Regions from separate parts of the Blautia sp. An46 genome, predicted to be linked through region 1. Evidence: riboswitches for the same ligand, from Rfam matches in the RefSeq annotation. Region 1 holds a riboswitch; each other region holds the start of a gene.
What was found. A riboswitch is a leader RNA that binds a small molecule or an ion and turns the genes downstream of it on or off. The one in region 1 is predicted to bind thiamine pyrophosphate.
Positions count from the first base shown of each region.

Region 1 (2,267 bases):
CAGCGTAGAAAAAAATATAAAAAGAGAACAGGGGGCTGTCGCATTAGTCATATGTCAGGAATATTTATACATTTTATGCGAATTTGTCGAGCATAGCTTTGAGACTATAGGCTCAAAGCGGCACAGACTGAGCAATAAAATGTATAAATATTCTCGATTTTGATTAATGCGACAGCTCCCTGTCTGCAAAAAGGGCAGAATTTTTTGTTTTTACTGCAGTGCAGTCTGTTTTACCCGATTCAGGGCCTTAGATACTGCAGGGATGGAAATGATGATCACAGTTATAATTCCTTCTGCAACTAAATAGCTGTAGTTGTAGACAATAGGATATACACTGGTAAGCGCCTTTGGAAAATTGTCTGGCATGTAGTCCATCCAGTAGAGATAACCGCCCAGGGCGTGGAAAGCGCCTCTGGCGATGACGGCAGCTATGTAGCCTTTCAATAGACCATGTTTACTCTTTGCAAAGAATCCTGCTACGCCAAGAGCGGCAAAGGCCAGGATATAGTCGCAGCATACCTGAAACAAAGAAAGTACATAGGGTTCCTGGATAAACTGCAGGATACCGTAGGCCAGTCCTACCAGAATACCAGTCTTTGGACCATACCAGTTTGCTATAAGAACAATGAAAAGCATACTGCATAAAGTCACGCTTCCGCCCCAGGGCATATTGAACAGCTTCAGATAAGAGGTAATAAAAGCCAGCGCCATGGCCATGGCACAGAAAACAAGCTGTCTGGTTCCCATCTTTTTCTTCTCTGAAATCCTGCCTGCAAAGACAAGGGCTGCCACGAAAAGAAGAATCCCTGCGGCAATGCAGAGTACATATCCGGCGGTAGTCAGTCCTCCTTCTGCATTAACAAGAAATTGAAACATAAAAAATCCCTCCTGTTTCCAAGACTGAAAACAAAAGGGCTGTAGTAAAATAACGCATCCCTACGTTGGCATTATCCAAATCAGGTTATGGGTCGAAGCTTACAACTTCCTCTCAGCCTGTAACACAAGCTCCCCTTGTTATCAATCTTATGTAGTTTAACCGGACTTTATATTATACATATCAGGGAAAAATGTCAAGAGGGGAAATCGGACCGGAAAGGTCTTAAAAACAGACGGTCCGCTCTGCGAACCGCCTATTATTCATGACAGCAGACAGTTTATAGGTTGTGCTGCCTATTGTTTGAAAGCATTATAGTTTTATCTGTTTTTATGCCATGATGGGTTTCATAGCTTCGGAAAGCTTGTCTTTCTCTGCCTGAGCCTCTGCCAGGTCTTTGCCAAGAGTTGTATAGTATACTTTGATTTTTGGCTCTGTTCCTGAAGGACGAACGATAACCGTTTCTTTGTTCTCCAGTTTATAGATGAGAACATTGGCGGAAGGAAGTCCGGTTTCTTCCGGCTTTGTGTAGTCGGTTACGCTTGTAACCTTGTATCCTGCGATTTCAGCAGGAGGATTCTTTCTCAGGTCTTCCATGATTCCGGCCATCTTATCCATGCCGCTTAATCCTGGGAATTCAAAACTGTCAATCTTGTTAAGGTAACGTCCGTACTGAGCATAGATTTCTTCCATTCTCTGTTTCAGAGAGCTTCCGATGCTTCTGTAGTAGGCAGCCATTTCGCAGATCAGCATAGAGCCGATAACAGCGTCTTTATCACGAACATAGGGACCTGCCAGATAGCCGTAGCTCTCTTCGAAACCGAAGATGAAACGGTCAACTTCTCCAGCAGCCTCTAACTGTGCGATCTGATCGCCGATCCATTTAAAGCCGGTGAGAACACTTCTTAATTCTACTCCGTAGTGCTCAGCTACAGCATCTGCCAGAGGAGTGGATACAATAGATTTTACAGCTACAGCTTTTTCAGGCATAGTGCCCTTCTCGATACGACCTGCACAGATGTAGTCCAGAAGGAGTACGCCTACTTCATTTCCGCTTACCAGTTCATAGGAACCATCCGGGCATTTCATGGCAATGCCTACACGGTCTGCATCCGGGTCAGTGGCAAGCATCAGGTCGGCTCCGGTTTCTTTTGCCAGATTCAGTCCCTGCTCCAGAGCCTCAAAGATTTCCGGGTTCGGATAGCTGCATGTGGTGAAATAGCCGTTTGGATATTCCTGATCAGGAACAATGGTGATATCAGTGATTCCAATGTCCTTTAATACCTGAGTTACCGGTACAAGACCTGAACCATTCAGAGGGCTGTATACTAATTTCAGGCCGGCTGTTTTGCACAGACCTGGACGAACCTGTCTGGATTCGATAGCTTCATAC
Region 1 is NZ_NFIF01000015.1:49,391-51,657, forward strand. Features, by position in the region: gene B5G00_RS12620 (glycoside hydrolase family 31 protein) at 1-8, shown strand, start outside; gene B5G00_RS12625 (energy-coupled thiamine transporter ThiT) at 211-876, opposite strand; TPP riboswitch at 917-1,022, opposite strand; gene B5G00_RS12630 (phospho-sugar mutase) at 1,205-2,267, opposite strand, start outside.

Region 2 (2,267 bases), on a different contig from region 1:
TGAAATGTGGGATGGAAAATTTGTTCTTTTCTGTTTTGTTGTCACATTTCTGGAGATTTTCCTAGCCGGTCTTCTCTCCCTTCTTCTGAAAGACCGGAGCACCAGGGGGGAGTTTATCCAGGCTTCTTACCGGAGCAGCGCTGCTCTCCTGGGGATTGCTTTTATCCAGAATATTTACGGTTCTGCTGGGATCGCCCCCTTGATGATCATTGGCAGTGTTCCTTTGTATAATATAATGGCGGTAGTGGTCCTTTCTTTCTTCAGCCCTGAAAGAAAGACCCTGGACGGAAGTACCGTTAAGAAGACTTTGAAAGGGATCATTACAAACCCCATTATTATTGGTATTCTGGTGGGAATGGCCTGGTCTCTGCTGAGACTGCCTTTGCCCCAGATTGCTCAGAAAACAGTCAGTAGTATAGGGGCGACGGCAACCCCTCTGGGCCTGATGGCCATGGGAGCTTCCTTTGATTTCAAAAAGGCTCTGGGGCAGAAAGGACCGGCAGTAGCTGCCTCTTTTCTGAAGCTGGCAGGATTTGGCACCCTGTTCCTTCCTTTGGCGGCAGCTATGGGATTCCGCCAGGAAAAGCTGGTAGCCATTCTGATCATGCTGGGTTCGGCTACTACAGTAAGCTGCTATGTGATGGCGAAAAATATGGATCATGAGGGAACGCTGACTTCCAGCGTGGTTATGCTGACTACACTGGGAAGCGCTTTTACCGTCACTGCCTGGCTGTATATTTTCAGAACTCTGGGGATGATCTGAGAAGGGCTGTCTGGTTGATAAATTTATCTTGACAGAAAAGAGAGAGAAGTTTATACTGAAAAAGTAAAAAACAGGGGAGCTTGTAAACAGGCTGAGAGGAAGTTGTGAACTTCGACCCGGGAACCTGATTTGGATAATGCCAACGTAGGAAGAAAGAAGAGATTTCAGGAGATGGCAGAGTCCGTCTCCTTTCTTTTTGTGCGATAAGCTGGACATGATATTGCGTCAGATAGGATATTCCCCTATCCGATCAAAAGACTCTTCAGAAGACAGATTTCTGAAAGAAGTCCCAAGCTAAGGTTCCTTACGAAAACAGAATACTGATCACAGTTGAGAGTGAGCCAACGGGTTCATGAAGGGGTGCACCACCACGGGTGTATTACTTCGTGAACCCTTTTTTAGTCTATGTAGCTGTCCCATTAATCATTTTCGAGAATATTTACACATTTTACTGCTTAGTCTGCGCTGCTTTGAGCCTATGGTCTCAAAGCTGTGCTCGACAAATTCGCATAAAATGTATAAATATTCCTGAAGTATGACTAATGGGACAGCACCATAGAATAAAACCTCTCTGTGTGGCAGAAATTCTGGAAAGGAGAGGAAGATGATTGTAAACGGAGAAAGAGCAGCCTGGGAGGCCGGTCTGACAGTGGAGAAGCTGCTGGAAGCAAGAAATTACCGGCAAGACCGGGTTGCGGTGGAAAAAAACGGAGAGATCGTTCCTAAGAAGAATTATTCCACAGAAGAGATCCTGGAAGAGGACAGGATCGAGATCGTCAGTTTTGTTGGAGGAGGCTGATCTTATGGAGAAAAGGATTCCATCCAGGGAAGAACTGCAGAAAGCCCTTCTTGCCCGGTGCACAAGGGAAGAAGCGGAAAAATTGTGGAATGCCAAGATTGCGGTGGCAGGCCTTGGGGGTCTGGGCTCTAATGTGTCGGTGTTTCTGACCAGAGCAGGAGTGGGACATCTTCATCTTATTGACTTTGATAAGGTGGATATGACAAATCTGAACCGGCAGCACTATTTTATTTCCCATCTGGGTATGGATAAGACAGAAGCACTGAAAGAGCAGCTTCTTCAGATCAATCCCTGGCTGGATATTGAGACCAGTTGTGAAAGGGTTACGGAAGAAAATATTCCCAGGCTTTTTCAGAATGCAGGTATTATCTGCGAAGCTTTTGACAGGCCGGAGAATAAAGCTATGCTGGTTAACGGCTGTCGGGAGTTTTTTCCTGAAAAACCTCTGGTCTGTGCCAGCGGCATGGGAGGGTTTGGAAGGAGCAATGATATCGTCACCAGACAGGTGGGAAGAAATTTCTATCTCTGCGGAGACGGGACTTCCGGGATCGAGGAAGGACAGGGGCTTGCAGCCCCCAGAGTGGCCCTGTGCGCAGCTCATGAGGCAAACCTGATCCTGGAACTGATATTAGAAAAAAATTAAGAAATGAGGGAAGAAAAATGAACCATACAAAAGACACTTGGAAAATCGGTAACCACGAGTTT
Region 2 is NZ_NFIF01000018.1:25,612-27,878, forward strand. Features, by position in the region: gene B5G00_RS13910 (AEC family transporter) at 1-763, shown strand, start outside; TPP riboswitch at 826-931, shown strand; gene thiS (sulfur carrier protein ThiS) at 1,368-1,562, shown strand; gene thiF (sulfur carrier protein ThiS adenylyltransferase ThiF) at 1,567-2,205, shown strand; gene B5G00_RS13925 (thiazole synthase) at 2,223-2,267, shown strand, end outside.
Region 2: another riboswitch for thiamine pyrophosphate. It lies ahead of thiS (sulfur carrier protein ThiS); the one in region 1 lies ahead of B5G00_RS12625 (energy-coupled thiamine transporter ThiT).

Region 3 (2,267 bases), on a different contig from region 1:
AAGGCTAATTATTTACATATGCTGACTGGTACACAGGATTTTGTGTACCAGTCTTTTTTTTGTTTTATAGAGAAAGGGACTTTCCTATAGATAAAAAAGGAGCCATGGCACATATCAATTCCACAACTCCTTTTCTGCTAATTCTTTTTCCTTCCGGTCCTTCCCAGCAGCCTTCTCTTTCCCTGGCCTTTTTTCTCCGCCGACGCAGCCACCTCTCTTCTGGACTGCTGACAGTCTCTGATTCGCTGGTCCAGTCTTTTATAACGGGCTTCCTCTGAATTCTGTTCCTGAAGCCGCTGCTCTACAAGCCGGCTGATAAGCTCCATAAATTCCGGAGGGATTTTTCCCTGTTCTTTTTTTCTCTGAGCTCCCTCTGTCTTTTTCTTTTCTCCGGTCCTGTCCTTCCTGAGAGTCTCATTTTTGTAGAAAAAGGGCGTCAGTTCTCCAATCTCCTTCAGAGAATACCCCCTTTTCTTCAGTTCCTTTATACTCAGGAATACCTGAATATCCCATCGGGTGTAGTATCTGTGTCCCATCTCATTTCTCTTTATCGGCAATTTCAGTTCTTCCTCCCAGTACCGCAGCACATGGGACTGAACCTCCAAAAACTTTACTGCCTGAGAAACTGAGTAAATGGTCTCCTCCATATACTGACCCCTTTCACATTTTCTCTCCAACAATTATAGCAGACCTGTCCTGAAATGCAAGAAAATATGTTCGACAAAAAGCGTTGACAAGTCCTATCCTGGATGATACACTAAGAAAAACAGCCAGGGAGCCCTGAAGGGCTGAGAGGAAGCGCCTGAGACTTCGACCTGTATTACCTGATTTGGATCATGCCAACGTAGGGAGTGTTATATAGCATACATGGAGTATTTCTATATCTGCACCCTATTTAGGTGCAGATTTTTTCTATAGAAAAGTCCTTCGGGTTTTGCAGAAATGTTCTCCAGTCAGAATCCCACCGGCGGAGCACTGCCCGCCAGGGAATCATCATTTTACTCACATCCTTCAGAAATTCTCCGGCAATATTTAATGGGAGGAAACCTATGAGCTATACAACACAGATGGACGCTGCCCGCCAGGGAATCATCACCCCTCAGATGGAGGCAGTGGCAGAAAAGGAACAAATAAATGTCAGAGAGCTTCAGGCGCTGATGGCCCAGGGAAAGGCCGTGATTCCTGCCAACAAGCTCCATACCTGCCTGGAGCCTAATGCTATCGGCTCTATGCTGAAAACAAAAATCAATGTAAATCTTGGTACTTCCAGAGACTGGAAAGACCTGGATATGGAACTTGAAAAAGTAAATGACGCAGTAAAAATGGGGGCAGAATCCATTATGGACCTTAGTTCCTTCGGTGATACCCAGAAATTCCGGAGAAAACTCACTGCCCAGTGCCCTGCAATCATCGGAACCGTTCCTATCTACGATGCCGTTGTCTACTATCACAAACCCCTGAAGGAAATCACTTCCAAAGAATGGATTGATATTGTAGAGATGCATGCCAAAGACGGAGTGGACTTTATGACCATCCATGTAGGGATCAATAAAGCTACCGCCGGACGTTTCAAGAAAAATAAACGTCTTACTAATATCGTTTCCAGAGGAGGCTCCATTATCTTTGCCTGGATGGAAATGACCGGTGAAGAGAATCCTTTCTATGAGCACTACGACCATATCCTGGATATCTGCAGGGAATACGATGTAACTCTGAGCCTGGGAGACGCCTGCAGGCCTGGATGTATTGCAGACGCAGGAGATATCTCTCAGATTGAAGAACTGGTGACTCTGGGAGAATTGACCAAACGGGCCTGGGAAAAAGATGTCCAGGTAATCATCGAAGGGCCGGGACATATGGCTCTGAATCAGATTGAGGCCAACATGAAAATACAGCAGACCATCTGTCAGGGAGCGCCTTTCTACGTACTGGGACCTCTGGTAACCGATATTGCTCCTGGATATGACCATATTACAGCCGCTATCGGCGGCGCTATTGCAGCAGCCAACGGCGCCTCCTTCCTCTGCTATGTAACTCCGGCAGAACATTTGAGACTCCCTGATGTAAATGACGTAAAAGAAGGCATTATCGCTTCAAAGATCGCAGCCCACGCTGCAGATATCGCAAAGGGCATTAAGGGAGCTGCCGACTGGGACCGTCAGATGAGTACAGCCAGAAAAAATCTGGACTGGGAAGAAATGTTCCGTCTGTCCATTGACCCTGAAAAGGCCAGACGCTACAGAGCTCAGGCAAAACCGGAAAAAGAA
Region 3 is NZ_NFIF01000022.1:45,396-47,662, forward strand. Features, by position in the region: gene B5G00_RS15680 (DUF362 domain-containing protein) at 1-8, shown strand, start outside; gene B5G00_RS15685 (helix-turn-helix domain-containing protein) at 138-647, opposite strand; TPP riboswitch at 762-868, shown strand; gene thiC (phosphomethylpyrimidine synthase ThiC) at 1,050-2,267, shown strand, end outside.
Region 3: another riboswitch for thiamine pyrophosphate. It lies ahead of thiC (phosphomethylpyrimidine synthase ThiC); the one in region 1 lies ahead of B5G00_RS12625 (energy-coupled thiamine transporter ThiT).